Regions from separate parts of the Streptomyces sp. NPDC058534 genome, predicted to be linked through region 2. Evidence: riboswitches for the same ligand, from Rfam matches in the RefSeq annotation. Region 2 holds a riboswitch; the other holds the start of a gene.
The links. Region 2 has a riboswitch for cyclic di-AMP ahead of ACFWR9_RS12845 (transglycosylase family protein). Riboswitches for the same ligand answer to the same signal wherever they lie in the genome.
Positions count from the first base shown of each region.

Region 1: it holds a riboswitch for cyclic di-AMP, as region 2 does, so the genes downstream of both, ACFWR9_RS32930 (C40 family peptidase) here and ACFWR9_RS12845 (transglycosylase family protein) in region 2, are expected to answer to the same signal.

Region 1 covers NZ_JBHXNW010000071.1:31,551-41,311, reverse strand. Annotated here, with positions in the region: gene ACFWR9_RS32980 (GNAT family N-acetyltransferase) at 1-26, opposite strand, end outside; gene ACFWR9_RS32975 (LLM class F420-dependent oxidoreductase) at 99-983, opposite strand; gene ACFWR9_RS32970 (class I SAM-dependent methyltransferase) at 1,074-1,757, opposite strand; gene bioD (dethiobiotin synthase) at 1,850-2,566, opposite strand; gene ACFWR9_RS32960 (adenosylmethionine--8-amino-7-oxononanoate transaminase) at 2,568-3,854, opposite strand; gene bioB (biotin synthase BioB) at 3,847-5,055, opposite strand; gene ACFWR9_RS32950 (8-amino-7-oxononanoate synthase) at 5,206-6,333, shown strand; gene ACFWR9_RS32945 (DUF397 domain-containing protein) at 6,379-6,609, opposite strand; gene ACFWR9_RS32940 (helix-turn-helix domain-containing protein) at 6,631-7,491, opposite strand; gene ACFWR9_RS32935 (ATP-binding protein) at 7,706-8,212, shown strand; gene ACFWR9_RS32930 (C40 family peptidase) at 8,254-8,727, opposite strand; cyclic di-AMP (ydaO/yuaA leader) riboswitch at 8,730-8,864, opposite strand; gene ACFWR9_RS32925 (hypothetical protein) at 9,249-9,557, opposite strand; gene ACFWR9_RS32920 (ATP-dependent Clp protease proteolytic subunit) at 9,565-9,761, opposite strand, start outside.
Region 2 covers NZ_JBHXNW010000016.1:70,816-76,181, forward strand. Annotated here, with positions in the region: gene ACFWR9_RS12825 (exopolyphosphatase) at 1-406, opposite strand, end outside; gene ACFWR9_RS12830 (DUF501 domain-containing protein) at 403-951, opposite strand; gene ACFWR9_RS12835 (septum formation initiator family protein) at 1,000-1,482, opposite strand; gene eno (phosphopyruvate hydratase) at 1,598-2,887, opposite strand; gene ACFWR9_RS12845 (transglycosylase family protein) at 3,180-3,890, opposite strand; cyclic di-AMP (ydaO/yuaA leader) riboswitch at 3,894-4,060, opposite strand; gene ACFWR9_RS12850 (transglycosylase family protein) at 4,244-5,299, opposite strand.

The sequences.
Region 1 (9,761 bases), on a different contig from region 2:
GCGGGCCGTATGCGCAGATCCGTCATGCCGCGATCCCAGCACGCCGGACGCACATCCGTGCGCGAATTCCGGCATGCGGACCACGGCAGACCGCGGGCTCAGTCCTCCCGCAGCGCCCGCAGCACCGGGGCGAAGGCCTCCATGTACGGCTCCAGCACGGTCAGGTAGGTGAACCCGTACCGCTCGCGCTGCGCCCGGAGCTGCTCGGTGATCTGCTCCCGCGTCCCGGTCAGGAAGATGGGCAGGTCCAGCACCTGTCCGGCGGTCAGATGCGGTACGTACTCCAGGAAGGGCCGGACGGCCGCCGCACGGTCCTCGGTGACGACGACCATCTGGATGAGCAGGTTCAGCTCCGCCGGCTCCGCGCGGTCCGCCGCCAGCTCCCGGTACCGGGCGACGCGCTCGTCCAGGTCCTCGGCGGTGATCGGTGCCAGCCGGCCCGTCCGCCGGCCCGTGCGCCCGCCGGTGAACGCGGCGACGGCGGCGTGCCGGGCCGTCAGCTCCAGCATCCGGTCGCCGTTCGCGCCGATCAGCAGCGGCACCCCGGGCCGCTGCACCGGGCGCGGCAGGTGCTCCGGGTCGCCGAGCAGCCGCTCCAGCTCCTCGACCGTGTGCCGCAGATGGTCCACCCGCTCCCCGGGCGAGCCGAAGGGCAGCCCGGCCGTGTCGTGCTCCTCCCGTACGTATCCGGTGCCGAGCCCGAGTTCCAGCCGTCCGCCGGTGAGGGCGTCCGTGGTCGCCACCTCCCGGGCCAGCAGCGCCGGGTTCCACAGGCCCGCGTTGAGCACGAACGTGCCGAGGCGGGGCCGCTCGGTGGCCCGCGCCGCCGCCACCAGCGCCGGGAACGGCGCCACCATGCCCAGATGGTCCGGGACCAGGATCACGTCGTACCCCAGCTCCTCGGCACGCCGGCACTTCGCACTCCACTCGTCGCCCGGGGCCGAGACCAGCAGGCTGACGCCGAACCGGAACGGACGCGACATGAACTCTCCTCGCACACCGGGGGCCTTCGGGACACGGGAGTCAATCACCCATGGGCGACGGCCGCCAGCACGCGACCGCCCCCAGGCCGCCTACGCCCCCGCCTCCGGCGGCCGCCAGGCCGTGCCGAGCACGCAGTACGAACTGGGCAGCGCCGGCCCGTGCTCCGGGATCATCAGCCGCCGGTAGGGGCCGAGCGCGAACCCCGCGTCCCGCAGCGCGGCGACCGGATCGCGGGACAGATGGCAGCCGCCGGACAGCGGCGGCCACAGCGTCCGGTCCAGGGCACGCTGGGTGAAGGTCATCATCCGCCCGCCGCCCCGGCCGTGCTCGAAGAACCGCACCTGGCCGCCGGGCCGCAGCACCCGCCGCGCCTCCCCGAGCGCCCGTGGCACGTCGCGGACGCTGCACAGCACGAGCGAGACCACGACCGCGTCGAAGGCCTCGCTCTTGACCGGCAGCGCCTCCGCCGCGCCCGGCGCCACGTCCACCGGTACCCGCGCGCGCAGCGCCGCCTCCACGGCCAACCGCCGCAGCAGCCGCTCCGGTTCGATGGCGACGACCTCCGAGACGGCGCCCGGATAGTGCGAGAAGTTCAGCCCGTTGCCCGCGCCGACCTCGATCACCCGCCCGGACAGCCCGGCCAGCAGCCGCTCGCGGACGTGCCCGATGCCCATCCGGGTCTCGGCGCCCACACTGGCCCGGGCGTAGTAGCGGGCGAACAGCGGATGGTGCACGGCGTCCCGCGGCACCCCGCGGGCGGATCGCAGCGGCATGGGCCCTCCCTCACGAGGTGGTGCTTACCGCGATTGTCCCCCGTACGACCGCCCCGCACCCACCGCACCGGCGGCGGGGCGCGCCGTGCCGCTCAGGGCGCCTCCCGCGCCCCGAAGGCCGCCGCGTCCCACGTGCCGTCCAGCCGGGGCGCCAGCCATCCCGGCGCCGTGGACCGGAAGGCGGCGGGCGGGAGGGCGCCCGCCCCGGCGGGGACGGCGCCGAGCAGCGGGGCGCCGGTCACCTCCGGGAGGTCCGCGAGGTTGCAGCGCGCGGCGAGGTCCGGGGCGCCGGGCCAGCTGCCGATCACCGCACCGGGCAGCTCCAGACCGCGGGAGCGCAGTTCACGCGCGGTCAGCTCCGTGGTGTTGAGCGTGCCGAGGCCCGCCGCCGTCACCAGCAGCACCGGGGCGCCCAGCAGGGCGGCGACGTCCGCCAGCGTCCCGCCGTCCGCGTCGAAGCGGACGAGCAGCCCGCCCGCCCCCTCGACCAGCACCAGGTCGTGCTCGGTGGCCAGCTTGTCCGCGGCCTCGGCCACCTCCGCCGGGCGCACCGGCGCCCGTCCGGCCCGGCGCGCGGCCGTACCGGGCGCCAACGGTTCCGGATAGCGGGCCACTTCGGCCGCCGTCACGGGCCCCGCGAGGCGCGCCACCTCCCGCGCGTCCCCCGGCTCGTCCGGCCCCACGCCCGTCTGCGCGGCCTTCAGCACCGCCACGGACCGGCCGGCCGCCAGCGCCGTCGCGGCGACGGCGGCCGTCACGACCGTCTTGCCGATCTCCGTGCCCGTGCCCGTGATCACCAGTACCGGCATGTCATCCCTCCCCTGCCGCCGCGCACACCGCGCGGGCGATGCGGGCCACGTCCGCGTCGCCCGTGACGTACGGCGGCATGGTGTAGACCAGGTCGCGGAACGGCCGCAGCCACACGCCCTCGCGCACGGCCGCCGCCGTCGCCGCCCGCATGTCGACGGCGTGGTCGAGCTGCACCACGCCGATCGCGCCCAGCACCCGTACGTCCGTCACGCCCGGCAGCTCGGCCGCGGCGGCCAGACCGTCGCGCAGGCCGGCCTCGATCCGCTTGACCTCCGCGAGCCAGTCCTGGCCGAGCAGCAGCCCGATCGACGCGCACGCCACGGCCGCCGCCAGCGGATTGCCCATGAACGTCGGCCCGTGGGCCAGTACCGGCACCTCGCCGCGCGAGATGCCGTCGGCCACCTCCGACGTGCACAAGGTGGCCGCCATCGTCAGATAGCCGCCGGTCAGCGCCTTGCCGACGCACATCACGTCCGGCGTCACCGCGGCGTGCTCCGCCGCGAACAGCGCGCCGGTACGTCCGAAGCCGGTCGCGATCTCGTCGAACACCAGGAGCACGCCGTGCGCGTCGCACGCCTCCCGCAGCACCCGCAGGTACGCGGGGGAGTGGAACCGCATCCCGCCGGCGCCCTGCACCACCGGCTCGACGATCACCGCGGCCAGTTCCTCGGCGTGCCGCTCGATCGTCGACCGCAGATGGTCGGCGTACGTCTCGTCGTACTCGGCAGGTGGTGCGTCGGCGAAGACCTGGCGCGGCAGGGCACCCGACCACAGCTCGTGCATCCCGCCCTCGGGGTCGCACACCGACATGGGCTGCCAGGTGTCGCCGTGGTAGCCGCCACGCCAGGTCAGCAGGCGGCGCTTGCCGGGGCGGCCCAGCGAACGCCAGTACTGGAGGCACATCTTGACCGCGACCTCGACGGACACCGACCCGGAGTCGGCGAGGAAGACGTGCTCAAGTCCATCTGGCGACATATCGACAAGGAGCTTCGCCAGCCGGACGGCGGGCTCGTGGGTGAGCCCGCCGAACATCACGTGGCTCATCCGCTCCAACTGCTCGCGGGCGGCCTCGTTCAGCACCGGGTGGTTGTAGCCGTGGATCGCCGACCACCAGGAAGACATCCCGTCCACCAGCTCCGCCGAGCCGTCCGCGGGACGCAGCCGCACCCCGCTCGCCGACTCCACGACGAGCGGGTCCTGCCGCCCCGGCATGGGGCCGTACGGGTGCCAGACGTGCCGCCGGTCGAGCGCCAGCAGCTCGTCCACCGTCAGCGCGGGCTCAGGCATTGGGCGCGAGATCCGTTCCTGCGCCGCGGCGGCGTACGGCCACCAGATCCGTCCGGGGCTCCTCGGTCCGGGCCGCCGGCGCCGGAGCGCAGACCTCGCCGTCGGCGTGCGACCCGCAGCCCCCGCCTTCCTCGCCGTCCCCGTGCGATCCGCAGCCGCCACCCGCGTGGGATCCGCAACCGCCGCCCGCGGCCGCGGCCCGGTGCTCCGGCAGGGTCACCCGGTCGGCGCCCTCCACCTCGAAGCCGGCGTCCGCGATCATCTCCAGGTCGGCGTGGCCGGCCTGGCCCTCGCTGGTGAGGTAGTCGCCGAGGAAGATGGAGTTGGCCAGGTTCAGGGCCAGCGGCTGCATCGTGCGCAGGTGGACCTCGCGCCCGCCGGCGATGCGCACCTCGACGTCCGGGCAGACGAACCGGGTCATCGCCAGGATGCGCAGGCAGCGCTGCGGCGTGAGGTGCCACTCCTTGGCCAGCGGCGTGCCCTCCATCGGGATCAGGAAGTTCACCGGCACCGAGTCCGGGTCCAGCTCGCGCAGCGAGAAGACCACGTCGACCAGGTCCTCGTCGCTCTCGCCCATGCCCGCGATGAGACCCGAACAGGCGGACAGCCCGGCCGCGTGCGCCTTGCGCACCGTGTCCACCCGGTCGGCGTACGTGTGCGTGGTCGTGATGTCCCCGTACGTCGCCTCGGACGTGTTGAGGTTGTGGTTGTAGGCGTCGGCGCCCGCCTCCCGCAGCCGCTCCGCCTGACCGTCGGAGAGCAGCCCCAGACAGGCGCACACCTCGACGGCCCCGTCCTGCTCCTTGATGGCCCGGATGGTGTCCGAGACCCGGTCCACGTCCCTGTCGGTCGGGCCGCGTCCGCTGGCCACCAGGCACACCCGCTTGGCGCCCCCGGACACCCCCGCCGCGGCGGCCGCGGAGGCCTGGTCGGGCTTGAGCCAGGTGTACTTGAGGATCTCCGCCTTGGAGCCCAGCCGCTGCGAGCAGTAGGAGCAGTCCTCGGGGCACAGGCCCGACTTGAGGTTGACGAGGTAGTTGAGTTTCACCCGTCGGCCGAACCAGTGCCGGCGCACCTTGCCGGCCGCGGCCACCACATCGAGCAGGTCGTCGTCGGAAGTGGCGAGGACGGCCAGCGCTTCCTCGCGGGTCGGCGACTCGCGCCGAAGCCCCTTGTCCACCAGCGTGTTCAGCAGATCCATGAGAGCCGATCCTGTCCTAAGGGGCCGCCCGGGGCCAAGGAGAGTTTGCACAACACTGACAGATCGACGTGTGGGTATTGCCACACCTCGCGGGGGTGGCGGTGCCGCTAGTGTCTGTCCATTGCCTACAAATTCCCGGAGGACCGACTCATGGTGTTCGGCTGGATCGACGAGCAGGCCCGGGCGCGCCACGAGGCGGGACTCGTACGGATTCTGCGCCCCCGTCCGGCCGATTCGCCGCTGCTGGACCTGGCGAGCAACGACTACCTCGGACTGGCCCGGCACCCGGAGATCACCGAGGGCGCGGCCCGGGCGGCGCGCACCTGGGGCGGCGGTGCGACCGGTTCCCGGCTGGTGACCGGCACGACCGAACTGCACGCCGAACTCGAACGCGAACTGGCCGGTTTCTGCGGCTTCGAGGCCGCGCTCGTGTTCTCCTCCGGTTACGCGGCCAACCTCGCCGCGGTCACCGCCCTGGCGCCGCACGGCAGCCTGGTCGTCTCCGACGCGGGCAACCACGCCTCGCTGATCGACGGCTGCCGACTGGCCCGCGGCACGACCCAGGTCGTGGCGCACGCCGAACCGGACGCCGTGCGCAAGGCGCTGGCGACGCACGACGGGCCCGCCGTGGCCGTCTCCGACACGGTCTTCTCGGTCGACGGCGACGCCGCGCCCCTGGCCGCCCTCGCCGGCGCGTGCCGGGAGCACGGCGCCGGTCTGGTCGTGGACGACGCGCACGGACTGGGGGTGCTCGGCGACGGCGGCCGGGGCGCCCCGTACGCGGCGGGCCTCGCGGGCCGGGCGGACGTCGTCGCCACGGTCACGCTGTCCAAGTCGCTGGGCAGCCAGGGAGGCGCGGTGCTGGGCCCGGCCAGGGTGATCGGCCACCTGGTCAACGCCGCCCGGACGTTCATCTTCGACACCGGCCTCGCCCCCGCCGCGACCGGCGCGGCGCTGGCGGCGCTGACCCTGCTGCGCCGCGAGCCGGAACGCGCGGCGCGGGCCCGCGCCGTCGCCGCCGAACTGCACGCGCGTCTGACCGCCTCGGGTCTTCAGGCGGTACGTCCGGACGCCGCGGTGGTCTCGGTGCGCGCGCCCTCCCCGGAGGGGGCCGTGCGGTGGGTAGCCGACTGCCGCGCGGCCGGCCTGTCCGTGGGCTGTTTCCGTCCTCCTTCCGTGCCGGACGGCGTCTCACGGCTCAGGCTGACCGCTCGGGCGGACCTCTCCGGGGAACAGATCGAACGCGCGGTGCGGGTGATCGGTGAGACGCGACCATGAGTCGGCGTGACACGGCCGTGCGTCGTCGGACGTCTCGTGGGGTGGTCAGTCCCGGTGGACCCCGGCGGTGAAGGACGTCCAGCTCTCGGGGGAGAAGAGCAGGGCGGCCCCGGCGGGGTTCTTGGAGTCGCGCACCGCGAGCAGTCCGGCCCAGCGGCCGGCCGACGGCCGGGCCGTCTCCACGCAGTTGTTCGCGCCGGTGCTGTAGCTGCTGCGCAGCCACCGGACGCCGGTCAGATCGGTGCCGGCAGGGATGTTCCGGGGAAGTTCGGACATGGAGCCTGACATGGTGCCTCCTTACGCGCCTGCCGCGGTCGCGGCGATGAAGTCCAACGAGTCCTCGGGCGAAAGGGCATGGATCAGAAGGGCGTTGAAGGCCTCGGTATAGGCCTCTAGGTCTTCTTTCCGTTCGAGGTGCAGGCTACTCGTCAAGTGGTCGAGAACAACCACGTCCAGATCAGAAGTGCTCGAAAAGGAGAAGATTACGAAAGGGCCGGTGACGCCGATGTGCGCCCCGGCGGCAAACGGCAATACCTGGAGCCGGACATGGGGCAGACGCGCCGCCTCCACCAGCCGCTCCAGCTGACGGGCCATCACCCCGGGGCCGCCCACCTGCCGGCGCAGCACCGCCTCGTCCAGCACCGCGCTCAGCTCCAGCGGCGGCTCGCCGCGCAGCACGTCCTGCCGGGCCAGCCTGACCTCGACCAGCGTGTCCAGTCGTTCCTCCGGCATGCCGTCCACGGCGGCCCGCGTCACCTCGCGGGCGTACTCCGGTGTCTGGAGGAGGCCCGGGACCACCGTGGTCTCCAGCGTGCGCATCGCACCGGCCTGGGACTCCAGGCTGATGAAGTCGCGATAGGTGGGCGGCAGCACCCCGCGGTAGGCGTGCCACCAGTGGTGCCGGCCGCTCGCGTCGTCGGAGCGCGCCAGCATCACCAGCAGCCCGCGCAGCTGGTCGTCGTCCACGCCGTAGGCGTCGAGCAGTAACCGCACGTCGGCCGGTTTCGCCCCGCTCGTCCCGGTCTCGATGCGGCTGACCTTCGACTGGTGCCAGCCCACCAGCCGGGCCGCCTCCCCGCTGGTGATACCCGCCGCCGTGCGCAGGGCGCGCAGTTCCGCGCCCAACTTCCTGCGGCGCACTACCGGACCGTGCTGCATGGGCCACTCCCTTACTCCTTATGGGCCGCCCAAATCCGCTCTGCCGTCGCAGAGTTCACCGCTTCGAGCGACAGATATATGCATATCTTGGTGGATCGCCGTCCTTCACGGGCCGGGTGATGGCAGTCTGGCGGCGAAGCACCAGTCCGGGACCGTACTCGAACCATCCGCTCCGTGTCGGACCACGGTCCCGTGAGAAAGGGACGACGTCGCCATGGCAGATCATCTGGAAGCATCCGTCACTCTGCCGAGCGATCCCGCCTCGGTGGCCGCCGCGCGCACCTATGTGGTCGGCACGCTGGTGGAGTGGGGCCTGCCGGCGGACGCCGACGTGTCCGACACGGTCCGGCTCATCGTCTCCGAACTGGCGACCAACGCGGTCCAGCACACGCTCGGGCAGTCGCCCACCTTCACGGTGGACCTCGTCCTCGACTGTGACGAGCGGCTGCGCATCGGCGTCACCGACAGCCATCCGCGTTTCCCCAAGCGCCTGCCCGCCGCCGTGCAGCAGGACAACGGCCGCGGCATGGTGATCATCCGCTGGCTGACGGCCGAATGCGGCGGCAAGCTGCGGGTCCGCCCCACGCGGGAGGGCGGCAAGACCGTCTCCATCGAACTGCCCTGGGTCGCCCCCGGCCCGCCGGCCGCCTCCGAGGGGGTGACGGCGGGGCAGAACGCCGTCATCCCCCTCGGGAGAGCTACTCGACCCCGGGCTGTCTGACCCCGTCCCACTCGACCCCGGGCCACCTGACCCCCCAGGGGCTATTTGACCCGGCCGTACCAGACACTCCCGGTCCAGATCTTCTGCAGGCGCACCACGTCCCCGGTCTTAGGGGCGTGCCAGAGCTTGCCCTTCCCGGCGTAGATGCCGACGTGGTAGACGCTGCGGCCCGAGTGGAAGAAGACCAGGTCTCCCACCTTGCGCTTCTTGGCCGAGATGTGACGGGTCTTGTTGTACTGCTGGGCCGCTGTGCGCGGCAGCTTCTTGCCGGCCTTCTTGAACGAGTACAGCGTCAGGCCGGAGCAGTCGAACCTGCGGGGCCCGACGGCACCCCACCTGTAGGGGGAACCTTTCTTGGAGGCCGCGATCTTGAGGGCTTTCGTCGCATGACTCGCCGCGGCCGCCTCCGAGGCGAAACCGGGGACCACGACGGAGCCGCCTACCGCGGCGAGAGTGAGGGCCGAGGCCGTACCGGCACGAGCCATCAGGGACGGGACACGATTGAGCGCGGACATGCGCAACCCTTCGTCAGCCGCCTGTGAAGGATGACCTGTCGGATTCGGGCTGGCGAAGTTGCCCGGCCGCACGAGTGCGGCTTCACCCCAAGGGCTGCTCGGTCCGGCGCCTCTCCCAACGGAGGCGACCGTTCCTGCGACCCGTCGTGCTCGGGTCCTCCACTCCTGCCGATCCACTTCCCTCGCGACCGGTCGTCCGGGCGGCGGCAGGACTCGGCGTCCGCCCGGACCGCCCCGCCGCTGCGGCGGGGGCTTGTCGTCAGTCACGGATCTTGTCTCGCCGGAGGGAGAATTCCCAACGGAACGTGCCTTTTGTGTTGTTACCCACCACCCACCCGTTCGGGTGGACGCCCCTGTGTTCGAGCCATGGTCGCAGGCGGTGATGACCCCGGGACCAGCGGCGTAGCGGTGAGCGCGGCCGTCCGGACAGGAGGGCCGCGCAACCCGGACCGGTCGTGAACAGGGTGTGTTCCTACGCCGAAAGGCGGTACGTCTTTTGGTCCGTTTCGAACCCGGTCCACTCAACTCTCGGAACCCGGCGGAAGACTGAGGCGTCCCGTCCGCCGCTCGCCGTCCAGCACGCGCAGGGCCCGGGCGAGGGTGGGCGCGTGCAGTTCCCTCTCGCCCCGCGCGTGCATCAGTTCCAGCGCGTCGCGCAGGGCCGCGGCCTTGCCGACCAGCGCCTGGGCGGCCCGCAGTCCCCGGTAGGTGTCGCCGTGCCGCGCGGGGTTGATGCGCCCGAGCAGGTCGACGACGTCCAGGTAGCGGTCGATCAGTTCCGCCTCGGCGCGGGTCAGGGCGGGCAGGGGCGGCAGTTCCGGTGGCAACATCGGCCGTTCACCGGGTGCCGGGCGTCGCGGGCGAGGCGGAGCGGCCGGACACGATCCGGTCCACCAGCCCGTACTCCACGGCCTGTTGGGCGTCCAGGACGGTGTCCCGCTCGATGTCCTCGGTCACCTGCGCCGGACTACGGCCCGTGTGCCGTACAAGGATCTCCTCCAGGCGGGCGCGGATCCGGGTCAACTCCTCGGCCT
Region 2 (5,366 bases):
CGGCCAGCTCCCTGGTCGCCCCGGTGAAGGAGAACTCCGCCTCCTGGTCGCCCGAGATGACCTCCGGCTCCACGCCGAGGATGTCCAGCACCCCGCGCACGAAGTCGTCGCGGTTCTCCGCGTCCCGGGAGGCGGAGGTCGCCACGAAGCGCAGCCGCTCGGCGCCGTGCTCCTTGATCACCTCGGCGTACTCGCGGCAGGCGGCGAAGGTCCGCTCCAGCGCCTCCGGCGCCAGCCGCCCGGTGCGGTCGACGCCCTGGCCGAGCCGCACGATCGTCATGCGGCGGTCCAGGTCGGTCAGCTCACCGGTGGCCCCCGCGCCGGAGGCGCTGTCGGACACAGTCGTGTCCGCGACGAGCAGCCGGATGGAGTTCGTACCGCAGTCGATGGCGGCGACCCGGGTCACTGGGCGTCCTCCTGGTCGGTGGGCGTCTCGTCCTTGAGGGACACGCACGGCCCCTTGCGCCACCACTCCGGCAGCATCGCGATCGCCTCGTCGCCCAGCGGATTGACGCCGGGACCGGCCGCCAGCGAGTGGGCGACCAGCACGTGCAGGCACTTGACCCGGTCCGGCATGCCGCCCGCGCTCGGGAAGCCGGTCAGCTCCTCGATCTCGTCGCGCCGCCGGACGTAGTCCTCGTGCGCCGCGCGGTAGGCGGCGGCCAGCTCCGGGTCGGCGGCCAGCCGCTCGGTCATCTCCTTCATCACGCCGTTCGCCTCCAGCGTGCCGATGGCGGAGGCCGCCTTCGGGCACGTCAGGTAGTACAGCGTCGGGAAGGGCGTGCCGTCGGGCAGCCGCGGTGCCGTCTCCACGACGTCAGGCTGTCCGCAGGGACAGCGGTGCGCGATGGCGCGCAGGCCGCGCGGAGGACGGCCGAGCTGCTGCTTGAAGGCCAGCACGTCCGCGTCGGTGGGCTCGGTGCGCGGCGTGGTCGGCGGGGGAGTCTGCATGACTGCTTCTGCTGGTCTTCCTGTTGAGTCAGTGCCGGCGCGGTCGGTTCACGGCCGGCGGGCGGCGGCGTCGGCCTTGTCGACACCGTCCCAGACGTTCCGGTACCAGGGGCGGTCGGCCCCGCCGGACTCGGCGCGGGCCTGCTTGGCCGCGTCCGGGTCGACGACGACGAACCCCGTCTCCCCCGGCATCACGTAGTGCAGCCGCAGCCGGACCTGCTGCTCGGCGTAGGCGTCGTCCTGCCAGCGCGCCTTGAGGTCGCGCAGCTCCTCGACCCGGTCGCGGGTCTCCTGCTGCTCGCGCCGCAGATCGGCGATCTCGGCGCGCTGGGCGACGTACTGCCGTATCGGATAGGCGAGCGCCACGACGAGCGAGCAGAGCACCATCGCGAGCAGTGCGGCCCGGCCGGTCAGCCGGGAGCGACGGGCCTGGCGCTTGGTCTGCGAGCGGTAGACCCGGGCCGCGGTCTGTTCCCCGATGATCCGGATCCTGGTCGCGGTGGAGAAACGGTCCCGGTCCTTCACCGCCATGTCTGTCCCCGCTTCCCGTCCACACGTGCGTACGTCCCCGCACACGGTACGGGACCGAGTACGGGGACGTACGTACGACGCTGCCTACGAGAGCGGCGCTCAGCCCTTGCTGTGCTTACTGGTTCGCAACGCGAAACCGCGGGAACGCGCTGCGGCCGGCGTACACCGCGGCGTCGTCGAGGATCTCCTCGATGCGCAGCAGCTGGTTGTACTTGGCGACGCGCTCGGAGCGGGCCGGGGCGCCGGTCTTGATCTGGCCGCAGTTGGTGGCGACGGCCAGGTCGGCGATGGTGACGTCCTCGGTCTCGCCGGAGCGGTGGGACATCATGCACTTGAAGCCGTTGCGCTGGGCCAGCTCGACGGCGTCCAGGGTCTCGGTCAGCGAACCGATCTGGTTGACCTTGACGAGCAGCGCGTTGGCGGCGCCGTCCTCGATGCCGCGGGCCAGGCGCTCCGGGTTGGTGACGAACAGGTCGTCGCCGACGAGCTGGACCTTGTCACCGAGCTTGTCGGTGATGGTCTTCCAGCCCTCCCAGTCGTCCTCGAACAGCGGGTCCTCGATGGAGACCAGCGGGTACGCCTCGACCAGCTCGGCGTAGTACTCGGTCATCTCGGCGGCCGTGCGCTCCTTGCCCTCGAAGGTGTAGGAGCCGTCCTTGTAGAACTCGGACGCGGCGACGTCGAGCGCGAGGGCGATCTGCTCGCCGGGGGTGTAGCCGGCCTCCTTGACCGCCTCCAGGATGAGGTCGAGGGCCTCGCGGTTGGAGCCGAGGTTCGGGGCGAAGCCGCCCTCGTCGCCGAGGCCGGTGGCCAGGCCCTTGCTCTTCAGGACCTTCTTCAGGGTGTGGTAGATCTCCGCACCCCAGCGCAGGGCCTCGGAGAAGGACTCCGCGCCGATCGGAGCGATCATGAACTCCTGGATGTCCACGTTGGAGTCGGCGTGCGAGCCGCCGTTCAGGATGTTCATCATCGGCACCGGCAGCAGGTGCGCGTTGGGGCCGCCCAGGTAGCGGAAGAGCGGCAGGTCGCTGGCCTCGGAGGCGGCGTGGGCGACGGCGAGGGAGACGCCGAGGATGGCGTTGGCGCCGAGCGAGCCCTTGTTGTCGGTGGCGTCCAGGTCGAACATGGCCTGGTCGATCAGGCGCTGCTCGGTGGCGTCGTACCCGACCAGCTCCGGGCCGATCTGCTCGATGACGGCGAGGACGGCCTTCTCGACGCCCTTGCCGAGGTAACGGCCCGGGTCGCCGTCACGGAGTTCGATGGCCTCGAAGGCACCGGTGGAGGCGCCGGACGGAACGGCGGCACGACCCGTGCTGCCGTCGTCGAGGCCGACCTCGACCTCGACCGTGGGGTTGCCTCGGGAGTCCAGGATTTCCCGGGCTACGACGACGTCGATGGACGGCACGAGCATCTCCTTCTTCAATGTGACGCTTCGGTGTGACGCGCGGGTCCGCAGGACCGCGACGGCTCTGCGGGACCGAGCCTAACCGGCTCCGGGCGATCGGCCCGCCGATCGCCCACCCGCTGGACAGAACCGAGCGTAAATTGTTTCTGAACGAAACAAAGACGTTTCCGGAAACCGGAACGGATGGGCCGGGCGAGCGCGGGGCGGGCGTCGGGCGGGCGCCGGGCGCAAAAATCCCGCCCCGGTGCGCACGGGGAACACGCACCGGGGCGGGAGTCGCGGCAGGCGCCGCCTACTTCAGGTGCAGCTGCTGACCCGGGAAGATCAGGTCGGCCTCGTCGACGATGTCGTCGTTCAGCTTGAACAGCTTCTCCCAGCCGCCCTTGACCTCGTGCTCCTCGGCGATGGAGCTGAGGGTGTCACCCTTGACGACCTTGTACTCGCCGTCACCCTTCTCGACCTTCTTGCCGGTGGGGGTGGTGACGGTCTTCTTCTCGGCCTTCTTCTCGACGGCCGGGCGCTCGTCGGAGCGGGACGCCTTCTGCTCGGTGGAGCGGTCGGCGGTGGGGCCGCTGTCCGCGCTCTGCGAGCCGCTGTCCTGGCTCTCGCCGGAGCCGCCGCCGGTGTACGCGGCGTTCGAGAGGCCGGTGCCGCAGACCGGCCAGGCACCCTTGCCCTGGCCCGCGAGCACCTTCTCGGCGATCTCGATCTGCTGCGCCTTGCTGGCCTGGTCTGCGGTGGAGGCGTACTGGGTACCGCCGTAGCCGGCCCAGGTGGAGGCGGAGAACTGCAGGCCGCCGTGGTAACCGTTGCCGGTGTTGATGGACCAGTTGCCACCGGACTCGCACTGGGCGACTGCGTCCCACTCGGACGCGGTGGCGGCGGAGGCGTTGCCGGCCGCCATCAGCGGGGCGGCGACGGCGGCACCGGTCACGCCGGCGACGGCGATGACGCGAGTGGCCTTGGACGGACGACGGTGCTTGCCCTTGCCGGAAAACAGCATGGTTGATCCCCTCACCGACGCCTGCGAGGTGAGCTGTCGGGTTCGGGCCGGTTGAGTTGCCCGGCCGGGTTCCTCGCGGAACTCGGCTCCACCCCTAGCCACTCCGGCAGAACTGCCCGGTGCGGCACTTACCTTGGGTCCCCCGCTCCTGCCTTCGGCGCTTGACGCGACGACTGTTCCCGTACGGCCGCTGGCAGGATTCGGCGTTGCGGCTGTCGGGGCCCGCGGTGGCGAGCGGTCATGACCGTAGACACGCGCTCCGCGGATTTTCAAAGACGATCACGGCTTCTGAGACCTATCTCTCACGAGATCCAAAACGGACATAGAGTCTCTAACCGTGACGCGAACTCCCCCTACTTTTCGCCCGATTCGCCCACGACCGTGAGCGTCTGACCGGGCAGGATGTGGTCGGGGTCGTGGCCGACGACCTTCTCGTTGTCGGAGTAGAGCGCGCGCCATCCGCCGTCGACGCCAAGGGAGTCGGCGATGGCCCAGAGATTGTCGCCGGAGCGGACGACGTAGGAGCCGCCCTCGGCCTCCCGCGACCCACCGTCACGCGAGGCGTGCCGGCCCGAGGTGCTGTCCGTAAGACCCTTCACGGGCCCGCCCTCGTCCGCGCTCTCGCCGCGGTGCCGGCCCGCGCCGGACGAGCCGTCGGTGGCCTCCGGTTGGGCGGTGGCGGCGGAGTCACTTTCTGGCGATGTGTCCGGCTTGGCGGATTGATCCGTGTCATCGGACGAGGCGTCAGAAGACGACGAGGAGGGCGAGGAGGAGGGCGAAGGGGACGAAGCGGACGCGTCGGGGTCCGACTCCGATCCCTCGGTCGAGCCGGACGGAGTGGACGAATCGGATGCACCGGACGACTCAGACGACTGGGACGACTCCGGCGACTCCGATGACTTCGGCGACTCGGTCGACTCGGGCGTCTTGGAGTCGGCGGTCGATTCGGTCGACTCGGGGGCGTTCGCCTCCCCCGGGCCCTGCGAACCCTCCGACGAGCCGTCACCGGTCAGGTCGGTGGCGCCCGTGGAACCCGAGTCGTTGCCCAGGCCCGCGAGCAGACCGCAGGTCGGCCAGGCGGCGATGCCCTGGTCCGCGTGCAGCTTCTCGGCGATTCTTATCTGCTGGGAGCGACTGGCCTGGTCGGCGCTGGCCGCGTACTCCTGGCCGCCGTAGCGCTCCCACACCTCCTGGGACAGCTGGAGGCCGCCGTAGTAACCGTTGCCGCTGTTCTGGCTCCAGGCGCCGCCGGTCTCGCACTCGGCGACCTGGTCCCAGTTCGCCCCGGCCGCGTGCGCACCGGTGGCGCCGAGCAGCGGGATCGCGATGGCGGAGCCGGTCACTCCGGCGGCGACGACCAGTGCGGGAGCCTGGCGGGGGCGGCGGTGACGACCGTTCCCGGAGAGCATGCGACGACCTTTCACAGACGACGGGGACCGTGCGGCGGGTGATGCTCGTCGCCACACTGATTCGTGA